Regions from separate parts of the Vibrio sp. ED004 genome, predicted to be linked through region 1. Evidence: predicted binding sites of a transcription regulator. Region 1 holds the regulator's gene; the other holds the start of a gene.

Region 1 (7,531 bases):
TTACTTCATCATCACGAAGTACCAAGGCTTCATCACGCAAATCGGTGAGCTTTTCAGCATCGGCGTAGGTCAATAACCAAGGCGCATCAAAGTAGTCGGTAACCGACTGACGCAAGCGTTGGCTAAAGGCACGGTTTTTATCCATATCAATCGCGGTACGGATAAACTTGTGAACGTGGCGGTCGTAACCGATCCACAAATCGATCGCTTGCTGACCCCAACTAGTGATTCGGTCGAGCTTCATCTGCAAGCCGAATAGGGTTTCGCCAACGAACTCGAGTTCATCGTCACCGTAAACAATTTCTTGAATATCGAGGATCTGTGTTTGCAGTTCATCACCCGCCGCTTGCAAGGTGTCTTGCAACTCTTTTAGCGTGGAGGAGGTTTCTGATAGCAAGGTTTCACAGTTGTTGATCGCCTCTCGCCAATCCTTATTTAAAAGGTCGGCAATTTGCTGCTTAACGGTTTGCTGCTGCTCATCCATAACACGTTGGTTAAGATCGATCTGATCGAAAATTTCACCAACCGAATACTTCAGCACGCCGTAAACGTTCTTTCTCCAATGTCCTGGAGTTCCGCCCTTCTGCGCTGCTTCAATGGCTTTCGCCATCTCGTCCGCAACCATAGAAAGCTGGATAGACAATTTTAATTTAGAGAACTGACGGTGACGTAAGTAATAATCTGAGATACCAATCGCTAATGGCGACAAACGGTAAATGCTCGCACCATCCGTGATTTCGCTAGTAAAGCGGCTAATCAGCTTCTGTTTAACCAACTCATTGATGGCGTTATTGGCACGAAACGCAGACGCTTCGCCAGTATCTTCAAACAGTCGAGTGACGATGGTAAATGCATCGTGCAGTTCACCTTCGCCCAACTCTTCATCGAACCTTTCATTGCTTAGTACTGCGATAGCAATCAAAAATGCTAAGCGCTCTGGCGGCAAGTTTAATGAAAAATCATGCTGCTTGACCCAGCCCACCAACTCATCAATTGGCTGCTCTTCGGCAGTTTGAGTCATTTCACTCATTGTGGTTCCTGTTACTGTTCTTCGTCATATCGAACATGTTAGATATGACGCCTATTTCTTTATGACGCGGGCTTCTTACGATTGCATAGCGCATGTTGTGGCTTCTTTTACCACATTCACCGCTGTTATTGCGCAGGTTTTTGAGCCCAAACGTGAATATAACGGCCTAGCGACAGATATGGCTCTTGGCGACATAGCTGTTTTTCTAGTTCCAATACATCTTCAAATTGGTAATCGCCCATGTACTCCATATTACCTATGTAGTCACTAAAAGAGCGAATGCCTGATTTACCACAGATTTCTAGACCAGCGTCTTCTATCCATTGATAAACCTCTTCTGGCTTCAAGCCTTTTTGTGGTTGCAGCTTAAACCGTTTTCGATGTGGCATCCCATTCAATACATGAGGAATGTTGCCACAAATCACATTTTTCAGGACTAATCCGTGGTGGTTGTAAAACATTATCGAGGCAACGCCACCCGGTTTGACTTGTTCAAGCAATAAATCAAGCGCCTCTCTCGGGTCAGCCAGCCATTCCATTACGGCATGAAACATCACAACATCGACTTTCTCATCGAGATGTTCTGACACTTTTTGCACTGGAGAATGGATAAATCGATACTGATCTAACAAACCCGCTTCGTTGATACTTTCTTCGGCAAGCTTAAGCATCTCAGAAGAGAGATCGCACAAAGAAACCTTATGTCCAAGCGCGGCGATTTTCTGCGACATCTGTGCAAGACCACCTCCGGCATCAAGCACATGCAACGGTGTGTCTGAATGCTCAAATTTGCTCAAAGCTTGTTCTAAATCTTCCCATACGATGATCTGACGGATCTCTCCTTTGTCAGAGCCGTAAATATTTTTTGCAAATTTGTGGGCAATATCGTCGAAATTACGGTCTTCAGTCACGGCTACTTGAGTTATTATGTCCTATCGTGCCTGCTATTCTGTCACAGGAATTTCAGGAATAAAGAGGCGATGTCTCTTTTTACTACTAAGTGATGTTTTTTCGGACTATTCGGATATGTTTGAGCTGAAAAAAGTAGTGTCTTCACTATTGATGCCACTGCCAGCAATGTTAATTCTCGCTTTTCTGGGCTTAGCCCTAGTGATGTTTACTACCAAAAGGAAGACTGGTTGCCTAATTACCCTTTCAGCCCTCTGTGGTATTTTCCTAATCGCTTTCCAGCCAGTTTCTAGCCAACTTTTAATGCCAATGGAAAGGCAACACACCGCTTTTTTACCTGTCGACGACACCGTCGATTACGTGATGGTGCTTGGAAGTGGTCATGTCGTTGACGACCAAATCCCACCAACATCAGAACTTAGCCGCACTGGTTTGATGCGTTTGAGTGAAGGGATTCGTATTCTACGTCTTTACCCTGGTGCCAAGCTTATCTTGTCAGGCTACGGCGCGGGCACTGAAGTGAGTAACGCAAGAATGATGGCTAAGGTTGCCCTAGCCCTTGGCGTTGCAAAACCCGATATCATTTTGCTTGAGACAGCAAAAGACACTTGGGAAGAAGCTCGCCAAGCTGCCGCGTTTGTTAAAAACAAAAAGATGGTATTGGTGACATCTGCGAGCCACATGACTCGTGCGCTGAATGAATTCCACGCTGCTGGCATGAAACCATTACCAGCACCAACCAACTACCTTGCACAAGAAGGTATTGTTGAGCCTTGGAATAAGTACATGCCTAAAGCGATCTATCTAGAACAGACAGAGCGTTACTGGCACGAGACCATGGGATTGGTTTGGCAAAGCCTGCGTGACTGGCTAGACACCAGTAACGATCTTTCGGAGGAGCCAATTGTTGTTCCTGAGCCTTCGAGCTTGATTGAGGAAGACGGTGAAGTTTCTGCAGCGCAGTAGACTCAACCTGATGCTTCTCTCTGCTTATGTTTAACTCAGCCTATTATTTCAATCGGCTTATTGGCAGGCAGAATCGTAAAACAACTAGTAGGCTGTCAGTTCGATAACGACAACAACTAAGCAATAAAAAAGCCGAGACATCAATGATATCTCGGCTTTTTCGTTCATATGTCGTTGCTAACTAGAAGTTCACGCAGAACATTAGTCACCAGCAAACATGTAACCTTCACCGTGAACCGTCACAAAGATTTGTGGGTTCTTAGGGTCGAATTCCATTTTGGCACGCATACGACGAATCAGTACATCGATCGTACGGTCATTCGGTGCGTCCACTCGGTGACTGATCATATTCAGAATACGTTCGCGACTTAATACTTGGTTAGGGTAAGAAGACAAAGCCACCAACAATTCATATTCAGCTTTAGTCAGCTTCACTGGCTCGCCGTTTTTGCTTAGCGCACGACGAGGGATATCAAATGTCCACTCACCGAAACGAACCACAGACTCGTCTGATGTTTCTTCTACTGCGCCTGCTGCCGTTTTACGAGCGGCAGAAATACGCCAAAGTAGGTTTTTAACTCGAACCAATAACTCGCGAAGTTCGAAAGGTTTAGTAACGTAATCGTCCGCGCCCATTTCAAGGCCAACGATTTTGTCGATGCTATCCGTGCGTCCAGTAACTAAAATAATTCCAATGTCTGATTGACTGCGTAATTCGCGAGTTAGCATCAATCCATCTTCGCCTGGTAAGTTGATGTCCAGCATAATGAGGTCAACGTTGTTTTCATCTAACACGTTTCTCATTTGAGCGCCGCTTTCTGCTTCGCTCACTGTGTAACCTTCGTTCTGGAAATATCCAACCAGTTTACTGCGGGTTACCACATCATCTTCTACGACTAATACGTGATAGCTCATCTACACCACTTTTCTTATTTAATAGTTTCAGTAACTATTCTATTCATAACTAGTAACAATTCTAGTGTTACAGAAGATAAAAGCCAGAAAGATGAATCTTTTTTGATACAAGACAATCTTAAACCTTGCTATTTATCGCCCATCGCAATTCAATATAGGCATTACTACTAACGAGTAACTTTGCGTTTCGCAAATAACCTTGTTATTCAGCCTTGGTGTTTATATCCCAAATCACTTGACGATATTGAGTATACAAACGCCGCAAGACTAAATCAGGATCCAAGAAATGAAAGATACGAAAGCGTTCAACGAGCAAAGAGCAGAAATCTACTGGTGGCTATCAAGCTTATTCGCCAAAGAGCTCACTCAAGAAGAACTCGATCACTACCACTCTGTTGAGATTCGTTCTTTCCTAACTGGTTTAGGTGAAAATGAAACACTAAAGCCAGCGATTGATAGCTTAGTTGACGCACTAAACCGTCTTCAAATACGTGAAGATGCTCAACTGGAACTGTCTGCTGACTTTTGTGACCTTTTCTTAAAGACAGATAAACATGGTGCCCTTCCATACGCTTCTATGTACATCGGTGAGACTGGCCTATTAAACGATAAGCCTGCAAAAGAGATGGAAGAGATCATGGCTAAACACAATTTAGTGGTTAACCAAGACCTGAAAGAGCCAGCAGACCACATTGCTATCGAACTCGACTTCCTTGGTAACTTGATCATTCGTTCTAACGAAACAGATCTTGAAGAAGAGCTAGAGAAGTCTTTTGCTGTTCAACAGCATTTTATCGAGCAACAACTCCTAACTTGGGTACCAAAATTCAACGTTAAATGTCATGACGTTGATGAATTCGGTTTCTACGCTTCAGTCTCATCTCTGCTACTCGCATTCTGTCAGTTGGACACTCAATATTTAGCTGGTGAATAGCTTATTGGGCGACTAAGTAAATAAATTCAGTAGAATGTGACAATTCACCCGGATTTCTGGGTGAATTTTATTGCGAGTAATTTCTAGTCAGTCTAAAATTGTGACCGCAAACGATAAAATATGAAACATTCACGAAATGCTATGCTTATTAAAGTTCAGAGCATTTCGGTGTTAAGACAAGCCGCTCATAGCGGTTTTTTGTTTTTTAGCACTTTAGTACCCAAAGAGCCCTACAAATTTAAGCTCTTAGTTAGGTAGCTTAACGGCTACTTCATTCCGTACTTTGGGAAAGTAGCTTCTAATAGGATAAAACCATGGCCACTATAAAAGATGTCGCTCGCTTAGCCGGCGTATCAACAACAACCGTTTCTCACGTAATCAACAAAACACGTTTTGTTGCAGAAGCGACTCAAGAAAAAGTAAACAAAGCCGTAGATGAACTGAACTATGCACCAAGCGCGGTTGCTCGTAGTTTGAAGTGCAATACAACACGCACTATCGGCATGCTTGTTACTCAATCAACCAACCTATTCTTCTCTGAAGTTATCGATGGTGTTGAGAGTTACTGCTACCGTCAAGGTTACACTTTGATTCTGTGTAACACGGGTGGTATCTATGAGAAGCAACGTGACTACATTCGAATGCTTGCAGAGAAACGTGTAGATGGCATCTTAGTTATGTGTTCAGACCTAACTGAAGAACTAAGAGAGATGTTAGATCGTCACGCTGACATCCCTAAAGTGATTATGGACTGGGGCCCAGAGAGTTCTCAAGCTGACAAGATCATCGATAACTCTGAAGAAGGTGGCTACCTAGCAACCAAATACCTTATTGAGCGCGGTCACTCTAAGATTGCTTGTTTAAGTGGCCACTTAGACAAAGCGGCCTGTGTAGAACGTATCGCAGGTTACAAACGCGCACTCAACGAAGCTAAGATTACTGCTGATGACAACATGATCATTGAAGGTAACTTCGAGTGTGATACTGCTGTTCTTGCTGCAGAGCAAATCGTAGAAATGAAAGATCGCCCAACAGCGGTATTCTGTTTCAACGATACAATGGCGCTGGGCTTAATGAGCCGACTGCAAGAAAAAGGCATCCGTATCCCTGAAGATATCTCAGTGATCGGTTACGACAACATCGAACTGGCTGAGTACTTCTCTCCACCGTTAACAACGGTTCACCAACCTAAACGTCGTGTTGGTAAAAATGCATTCGAGATTTTATTAGAACGTATAAAAGACAAAGATCACGAGAAACGAGTCTTCGAAATGCACCCTGAGATTGTTGAACGAAGTACAGTTAAAACGTTAAATTAATTGATAAAACGAGTTTTATTTCATTAAGCGCACCTTTGGGTGCGCTTTTTTTATCAACAACTATAATGAACCTATATGCACAACAGAAAGATCATTAATTGAAGCAATATCACATTTTGAAATAACAAGTGTGAGCCTCATTCAACAAAAACTTTATTCTATTCAATCAGTCACGCACAGGGCAAACCACTTGAAAAAGTGGGACGCAAAGCTTCCGGCCTAAACCACTCGTTGGTATGGTAGCGGGGTTACCGATGGCAAAATGCAGTAACTACTGACAATTTAGTAATTTACAGCCTATTGACAATTTAATTGCAACATTTTGCTAATCTCTCGGACCTGCTTATTTGGTGGCGTAGTTCAAATACACCGAGATAAATAACATGGATAAACCGATACTAAAGGACTCAATGAAGTTATTTGAGCCCCTAGGAAAAATTAAGTCACGCTCAATGTTTGGTGGATTCGGTCTTTTTGCTGATGACACTATGTTTGCTCTGGTTGTTAATGACCAGTTGCATATACGGGCAGACAAATGCACAACGAAGCAATTCGAACAACAAGGGTTTCAACCGTACGTCTACAAAAAACGTGGTTTCCCTGTCGTTACTAAATATTTCGCTTTACCTGAAGGCCTGTGGCAAGACCAAGAGAAGATCTTGGAACTCGCAACGACGTCTCTGGGTTTCGCTAAAGAAGAAAAAGCTGAACAGTCTTCTGCTAAGCCAACTCGACTCAAAGATCTGCCGAATCTTCGACTCGCTACTGAGCGTATGTTGAAAAAAGCAGGAATCGATTCCGTTGAACGTTTATATGAATCTGGCTCTGTAAACGCCTTTAACGCCATCAAGGAATCGCATGCGTCCTCTGTCAGTATTGAATTACTGTGGGCGCTAGAAGGTGCGATCAATGGAACACATTGGTCTGTTATACCGCAGCAGCGTCGTGAAGAGCTTATCAATCGCGTCAATTAACTTTGTCAGTTCAAACTATCTATATAACTAAGCCGCATTTCTGCGGCTTTTTTTATATCTGCTGAAAGTTAATCTATGCTTTGCCTGTCTATCTATACTAATGGTATGCATTGAAAATTAGAGGAAGTATCAATGAGTAAGAAAATGATATTGGGTATTGTGTTAGTCGTAACCATCATCTTGTTAGGCGTCAATTTTGGCCAGTACCTAACGCTTGAAAACGCCAAGGCCCAACAAGCCGTTTTGAATGACTACATTGACAGCAACTTTATTGCCGCCGCTGCTATCTATTTTATCGCGTACGTAATGATCACTGCTTTCTCAATTCCTGGCGCTGCAGTCGTCACGCTCTTAGGGGCAGCACTGTTTGGCTTCTGGAACAGTTTACTGCTGGTATCTTTCGCAAGCGCTATTGGTGCGACCCTCGCCTTCCTGAGTAGCCGTTACCTGTTACGTGATTGGATCCAAACCAAATTTGGTGACA
Region 2 (7,531 bases), 1.5 Mb from region 1:
GTCCATTACCGTAATACTTGGAGAAGAGAGGATGTTTGAGTTTGAATCGGTCGCTACCGCACTAATAAGTGCAGTCCAGTCACCCATCACCACGCTCATAGCCGCGCCATTAACACCAGAAAGAGCTGACGCTAGTGTTGAATAGTCGCCCTGTTCGGTTGTCGTTTCATTACGCACAAACGCGCCATTATCATCATATACCGCAGTGGTCGTTTCAGTGTCTTTAGCCTCTTCCAGACCAACCATGACGCCACCGATCGATGCGCCTGTGTTTCCGTACTGAATCACAGCACCTGTATCAAGGTTACCCCATTGCACACCAAGGTTGATGCCGTCACCCTCTGCCATCTCGACAATCAAGGCTTCAATCAATACTTGAGCACGACGAATATCAAGCTGAGCGATCACATCTTGTAGCGCATTCATGATGTCAGGCTGTGCTGTGATAACTAAAGAGTTGGTATCACTGTGTGCAGAGATCATCACTTGGTTACGTTGCGATGAGCTACCTTTGGTTGATGACTGCTTCTCTGATTGCAGGTTGTCCGACACACCTTTCAGCACATCAACTAAATCTTCAGCTTTTGCATACTTAAGGTAAATAACTTGGTTGTTACCCTTAGTAGCCATTTCAACATCAAGTTGTTCGATAAGCTTTCTTAGACGACTGCGAACCTTAGGGTCACCCGAGATAAGGATTGCATTGGTGCGCTCATCAGCAACCAGTTTAGGTTGAAGGAAGGCAGGTGTATTCTTTGCGTCTGTGGTTTTATTCAGCGCATCAACAATGCGCACCATCTCGGCTGCTGAAGCATTCTTTAGCTCAACAACTTCAATTTCTTTGTCACCAGCTTGGTCAACACGCTTGATGATTTCCGCTAAGCGATTTACTACCGCCGCTCGGCCTGTAATAAGGATGATGTTGGCTGGGTCGTAGTGCACAACGTTACCCGCGCCTGCGTTGTCGTTCAATTGACGAAGCAAAGGAGAAAGTTCACGAACCGACACATTACGCACCGTCACAACTCGTGTCACGACGCTGTCGCCGTTGATTGAGTCACGGTCACCGACTACTGGAATTGCCGATGTTTTAGAGTCTTTGGCTTTGATGATCTTCAGAACACCCGAATCCATTTCAACGACCGCGTAGCCGTACACCTCTAAAACATTTAAGAAGAAGCTGTAATATTGCTCTTCATTAAGGACGTCGTAGCTACGTACATCGATTTTCCCGCGCACCGATGGGTCAACGATGATCGTCTTCTCAAGGTTACGACCAACGATATTAATAAACTCTTGAATATCAGTGCCCTTAAAGCTGGCACTAAAATCACTAGCGATGGCTGCGGGTGTGCAGATTAAGCTTCCTGCCAGTAACCATGCACTTTTCTTAAACCAATGCTTCACGTACTTCTCCTACACTTTCGTCCTTCATTAGACGCAAAGTTTTAAAATTCAATAAACACTTCATGTTGTTGCCCATCTCGCTCAACGACCAGGTTTAGCTCTGTCAGCTCTGAGATGGAACGGAATATGTTGCCCATAGCGGCGGGGTCTGTCAGGTCTTGCCCATTTAACTGAGTGGCAATATCTCCGTTTTGGAGCCCAACAGAGTTAAAAAGTTCTGAATCTTTGCCAGGGCTCACACGATAACCAATAACACTATCGTCGCGCTTCACCTGAGACAGGCGAACATATTGGAAGATTTGTTGCGGATCTTTCATTATCTTCGCTTTAATTTCATCCAACTTCTCTTCTGCAGAAGCGGGGTTATTACCACGAACAGATGAAGAAGCGCGAGGTGGCGCAGGGGCTGATACCGCTAGACGCTTGTACTCGATACCTTCAAGCATCAAGGTTTCATCACGACCTGAGTTATCAATGATCACGCGATCCACTAACACGGCTTTGAGCTTGGCTCTGGTGCCTTCTATCTCTTCGTTAATTCCGTAGGTTGCTTGCGTGCCGCGATTAGCAATCACAGCTAAACTTAATTTAGAATTCGAACTGGCAACTGCGCCCACCAACACCAGGTTCAATCGCGTCTTTGGTGCATCTTGGATCACTTGTTGCTCAACCACTGGAGCCGCAGTTGGGTTATAGGCACCAAAAAGGTTACTCTTCTGCAAAGATGAGATATCAAGGGTCGATTGAGGTGCAGAAGACGATGAAGCCGTTGCTTTCCAAGGCACGACTGTTTGCTCGGCAGGTTCAATAAACCACGCAAGCTGTCCTAAAATCCATGCAGAAGCTGCGATCAACACACAACACGTAGCTAGGCTCAGTTTCTGCTGAAGTACAAATCCATTCTCTAATAAGCGGCTCAACACAGGAGAATTTCCTATGCTATTTTTGAGCTCTAAAAAGTTCACTTTCCTTGCCCCTTTTCATGACGACAAACGCTGCAAATCATTAAACTTTCAGCTTTTTTATTCATTCGTTCGATACCGAGCTTATTTAAGCATAAGATCCTGAACTATATCATAGCAAATCTATAAATCGGCATAACATGGCTATTTTGTAATATGACTTGAAAAAAATGCCAACCGCCTCCACTTAAAGCTTCTACTTAATGTGATAAGCATCATCAAAAACATGTTGCGCACTGTTCATTACAGTTAAACCGCATTCATTTCTCACTTAATAAGGCACAGCCCTATATGAAAACTGCTAATGAAGCTGTCAGACTCGATAAATGGTTGTGGGCAGCACGCTTTTACAAAACCCGGTCGATTGCTCGCAACATGGTCGATGGTGGCAAAGTCCACTATAATGGTCAGCGCAGCAAGCCAAGTAAAATTGTCGAACTTGGGGCAGTGATTACACTGCGTCAAGGTAATGAAGAAAAGACGGTGACTATCGAGAAAATCTCTGCCCATCGCGGTGGAGCTCCGATCGCTCAAACCCTCTATGAAGAAACCACCGAGAGCTTGGCAAAAAGAGAAGAGTTTGCAAAACAGCGCAAACTGAATGCTCATAACCCAGCTCCAGAGCGTCGCCCTGATAAGAAGCAACGTCGTGACATCATCAAGTTCAAGCATCAATAAGCTAGAAGGAATAGCCAAATGGCAGACCCAATGTCTACAAGTAATGTTTTAAATCGCTACCTATTTGAAGATCTATCAGTACGTGGTGAATTGGTACAAATGGATGAAGCGTACCAACAAATTATTTCTAGCAAGGAATACCCAGCACCCGTGCAAAAACTACTGGGTGAGCTATTGGTTTCAACAACGCTACTAACTGCGACCCTAAAGTTTGAAGGTTCGATCACTATGCAATTGCAAGGTGACGGCCCAGTATCTCTAGCAGTTATTAATGGCGATCACGATCAGAAGATCCGCGGTGTTGCTCGCTTTGAAGGCGATATCGCTGACGACGCTGGTCTGCACGACCTGATGGGTAAAGGCCACCTAGTGATCACTATCGATCCTAAGAAAGGTGAGCGTTACCAAGGTATTGTTGGTCTTGAAGGCGACACTCTTGCTGAAGTACTTGAAGGTTACTTCGCTAACTCTGAGCAACTTAAAACTCGTCTATGGCTACGTACTGGCGAGCACGAAGGTAAAGCGCACGCTGCAGGTATGTTGCTGCAAGTTATGCCTGACGGCACTGGCACACCAGACGACTTCGAGCACCTAGAGCAGCTAACAGACACAGTGAAAAACGAAGAGCTATTCACTCTAGAAGCGAACGAACTGCTTTACCGTTTGTACAACCAAGAGAAAGTACAGCTGTTCACACCGCAACCGGTTGAGTTCTTCTGTGGTTGTTCTCGTGATCGCAGCGCGGCGGCTATCATTACCGTTGCTCAAGAAGAGATCTACGACATCCTAAGCACCGAAGGTAGCGTTGCTCTGCACTGTGATTACTGTGGCACAAACTACTCGTTCGACAAGAACGATGTTGATGCTTTGTACGCAGAAGCAGCAGATAAAGGCAGCAATACGGTTCATTAATTTACGGCGTACCAAAAACACGTAATTTACCCCAAAAAGGTCAGCACTCAGCTGGCCTTTTTTGTGATCAAAATAGCGCAAACTCCTTAACATTTCGTAATAAAATCACCGCTTAATTTTAATCAATTAATAATGTTCTCGCCCCTAGCGCAAAGGTTTGCGTACAGGATAGACTAGTTGGGCCAATATGTGACGAGACGCTTAAAACCCTAAGGTTAATATGGATATTTTTTGAGCTGTATCCCTGTTTCCCCCGAGTCTCGTTGCTAGCATGGTGAGCAGATAACAATAAAAAATTAATACAAAATCCCTACAAAATATCCTACAAGGAGCACCTATGACCGTTATGGAACATACTAAGGCTGCACAAATTGATCTAACTAAGCACGGACTGACTGGCGTTACTGAAGTTCTTCGTAATCCTAGCTACGAGCAGTTATTCGTTGAAGAAACACTGCCAGGTTTAGAAGGCTACGAAAAAGGCGTAGTAACGGAACTAGGCTCTGTTGCGGTTGACACTGGTATCTTTACTGGCCGCTCACCAAAAGATAAGTACATTGTTAAAGATGACACGACCCGCGATACCATGTGGTGGTCAGATCAAGGCAAAAATGACAACAAACCGATTACAACTGAAGTATGGAATGAGCTGAAAGAGCTTGTGACAACTCAGCTATCTGGCAAGCGCCTGTTTGTCATTGACGGTTATTGTGGTGCTAACCCAGATACGCGCTTAAGTGTACGTATTATCACTGAAGTAGCGTGGCAAGCGCACTTCGTTAAGAACATGTTCATTCGTCCAACTGACGAAGAACTAGCAACGTTCGAACCTGATTTCGTGGTAATGAACGGTGCTAAAACAACCAACCCTAACTGGGAAAAACAGGGGCTAAACTCTGAAAACTTCGTTGCTTTCAACCTAACAGAGCGTGTTCAAATCATCGGTGGTACTTGGTACGGCGGTGAGATGAAGAAAGGTATGTTCGCAATGATGAACTACCTACTGCCTCTACAAGGCATCGCTTCAATGCACTGTAGTGCAAACGTAGGCGAGAAAGGCGATGTAGCCATCTTCTTCGGCCTATCTGGTACAGGTAAAACAACGCTATCTACCGATCCTAAGCGTGAGCTAATCGGTGATGATGAGCACGGTTGGGACGACGACGGTATCTTCAACTTTGAAGGTGGCTGTTACGCGAAGACCATTCGTCTATCTAAAGAAGCAGAACCAGAAATCTACAATGCTATCCGCCGTGATGCACTACTAGAAAACGTAACGGTTCGTGGCGATGGTTCTATCGATTTTGATGACGGTTCTAAAACAGAAAACACTCGAGTTTCTTACCCGATTCACCACATCGACAACATCGTTAAGCCAGTATCAAAAGCAGGTCACGCTCAAAAGGTTATCTTCCTGACTGCTGATGCATTTGGTGTGCTACCACCAGTTTCTAAGTTGACTCCAGAGCAAACGAAGTACCACTTCCTATCTGGCTTCACAGCGAAGCTAGCAGGTACAGAGCGTGGTATTACTGAACCAACGCCAACGTTCTCTGCGGCATTTGGTGCGGCGTTCCTTACTCTTCACCCAACTCAGTACGCTGAAGTGCTTGTGAAACGTATGGAAGCAGCTGGCGCAGAAGCTTACCTAGTAAACACAGGTTGGAACGGCACAGGTAAACGTATCTCTATCCAAGATACGCGTGGCATCATCGACGCAATCCTAGATGGCTCTATCGACGAGGCTGATACTAAGGTTATCCCTATGTTCAACCTAGAAGTGCCACTAGCGCTACACGATGTTGACCCAGCGATTCTTGACCCACGCGACACGTACACTGACCCACTACAATGGGAAAGCAAAGCGAAAGATCTAGCAGAACGCTTCATCAACAACTTTGATAAGTACACAGACAACGCTGAAGGTAAGTCACTGGTTGCTGCAGGTCCTCAACTAGACTAACCCAACCATCTGCTCGGGCTTAGCCAAAAGCGAACGCCCAATTTAAAATGATATTTTTGTAGCAAGCCCCTCTTTTGAGGGGCTTTTTTGTTGATGCTTGACCCTTTTTGTTCCACTCTGTTTTAAGACTATTGAGATTTGAGGCTTTCAGGGAATGAAAAAGGTATTCATGGTGTTCGGCATTGTGTTGGCTATCGCCGTTGCGGTTATCGCAGCGTTGCTATTAAGCCTACAAACTCAATACCGCGCCGATGTTGCTAACTTTTTTATCAAGCATACGATTGAACAACCAGTGCTCATTGAAGATGTTGAGTATCAGGCGCCTTATCACATCACCTTAATGGGCATCGCCCAAAGCCAATCTGAAAAACAACCCCCTCTGTATATCGACAAGATCGATATCTGGTTCAGCCCAGACTCTGTTCTTGAAGCTAAGCTAGTGTTGGACTCCGTATTGATCAGCGGCCTGCAGTTAGAAGCCGACGATCTGGACACACTCAAACAGTTATTCACTCACCCAAACCTCAAGCTCCGTCAGCTAGCGATCAATAACCTAGATTTCTCGACTCCAGACTTTAATGCACGAGGCATCGACCTGCAGATCGCCGAACCCGAGTGGGATAACCAAAACTCACTGCTACCCTATGGCAAAACCCAACTTTCAGCCTCGCAGTTATATTGGCAAGGCGAAGCCTTCGATAACCTGTTGATTGACCTAGACCTCAAACCGAGTGACAGCACCCTTTATGGCGCTTCATTTGATTGGCGTGGTGCCAAGATTTCTGGGCAAGCTGAACAATATCAACATGACTGGTCATTGGTGAATGTGACGATTGATGGTTTGCGATTAAATGAAGAACAAACTCAAAGTCTATTGAACAAAGAATGGGATGTGGCAGGTATTCAGATTAACCACATCAACAGCTTAGATATGCTGCGTAGCGACGTAGAGTGGAAGGATGGTCACCTTGCAGCCTTTGATGCCTCACTAGAAAACATCCAACTGCCTTTTGAACTGTGGAAGCAACAGAAAGCCATTTTCTCTCTGCAAGCTGAAGGCGTCACCTTAGACAATGATCAATTCATCGACCCAAGCCTCAAGCTGAATCTAAACCCCAACCAAATTTTGGTTGAAGACTTCTATACACAATTCCTGCAAGGCAGTATTCAGCTAAATGGCAAAGTTACCCCTGACGCCATTGATTTGGCACAGCTTGATATTCAAGGCATCAAGTGGATTACCGAAAGCCAAGACAATCATCTACCCGCCGCACGCTTAATACCTTGGCTTTCAGAGCTTCAACAAGCCTCTATAAACCGACTGAATGTAGAACGCACCCAACTCATCCAACTTGCAGATAAACCTTACTGGCAGGTATCAGGGCTGCATGTCGAAGGGCATCACGTTCAACTGCTGCAAGATAGAAAGCTGGGTCTATGGCAAGGCAAATTGATGGCCAGCGCCAATGATGCCAGCTACCAAAATATCCTCAGCGCTCAACCTGTAGTTGAAATGAATAGCGAACAAGGAAAATGGACGCTGACACGTCTGTTTATGCCATTAAAGAATGGTTATGTTGAAGCCAATGCAACACTCGACTTTAACCAA

Evidence for each region. The regulator PurR, encoded in region 1, represses purine synthesis genes. The targets are predictions, from matches to a motif close to TNANGNAAACGTTTNCNTNA.
Region 2: a site for PurR is predicted at 4,105-4,124, ahead of pckA (phosphoenolpyruvate carboxykinase (ATP)). Genes of this name have one in related genera too.

Annotation. Positions count from the first base shown of each region.
Region 1 covers NZ_CP066149.1:412,634-420,164, forward strand. The annotation lists gene mukF (chromosome partition protein MukF) at 1-1,030, opposite strand, end outside; gene cmoM (tRNA uridine 5-oxyacetic acid(34) methyltransferase CmoM) at 1,156-1,941, opposite strand; gene elyC (envelope biogenesis factor ElyC) at 2,057-2,905, shown strand; gene torR (two-component system response regulator TorR) at 3,107-3,820, opposite strand; gene torD (molecular chaperone TorD) at 4,107-4,754, shown strand; gene purR (HTH-type transcriptional repressor PurR) at 5,069-6,073, shown strand; cyclic di-GMP riboswitch class I at 6,244-6,329, shown strand; gene ITG10_RS01755 (TfoX/Sxy family DNA transformation protein) at 6,457-7,047, shown strand; gene ITG10_RS01760 (TVP38/TMEM64 family protein) at 7,180-7,531, shown strand, end outside.
Region 2 covers NZ_CP066149.1:1,865,153-1,872,683, reverse strand. The annotation lists gene gspD (type II secretion system secretin GspD) at 1-1,407, opposite strand, end outside; gene gspC (type II secretion system protein GspC) at 1,449-2,372, opposite strand; gene hslR (ribosome-associated heat shock protein Hsp15) at 2,661-3,047, shown strand; gene hslO (Hsp33 family molecular chaperone HslO) at 3,066-3,959, shown strand; gene pckA (phosphoenolpyruvate carboxykinase (ATP)) at 4,297-5,922, shown strand; gene ITG10_RS08425 (AsmA family protein) at 6,092-7,531, shown strand, end outside.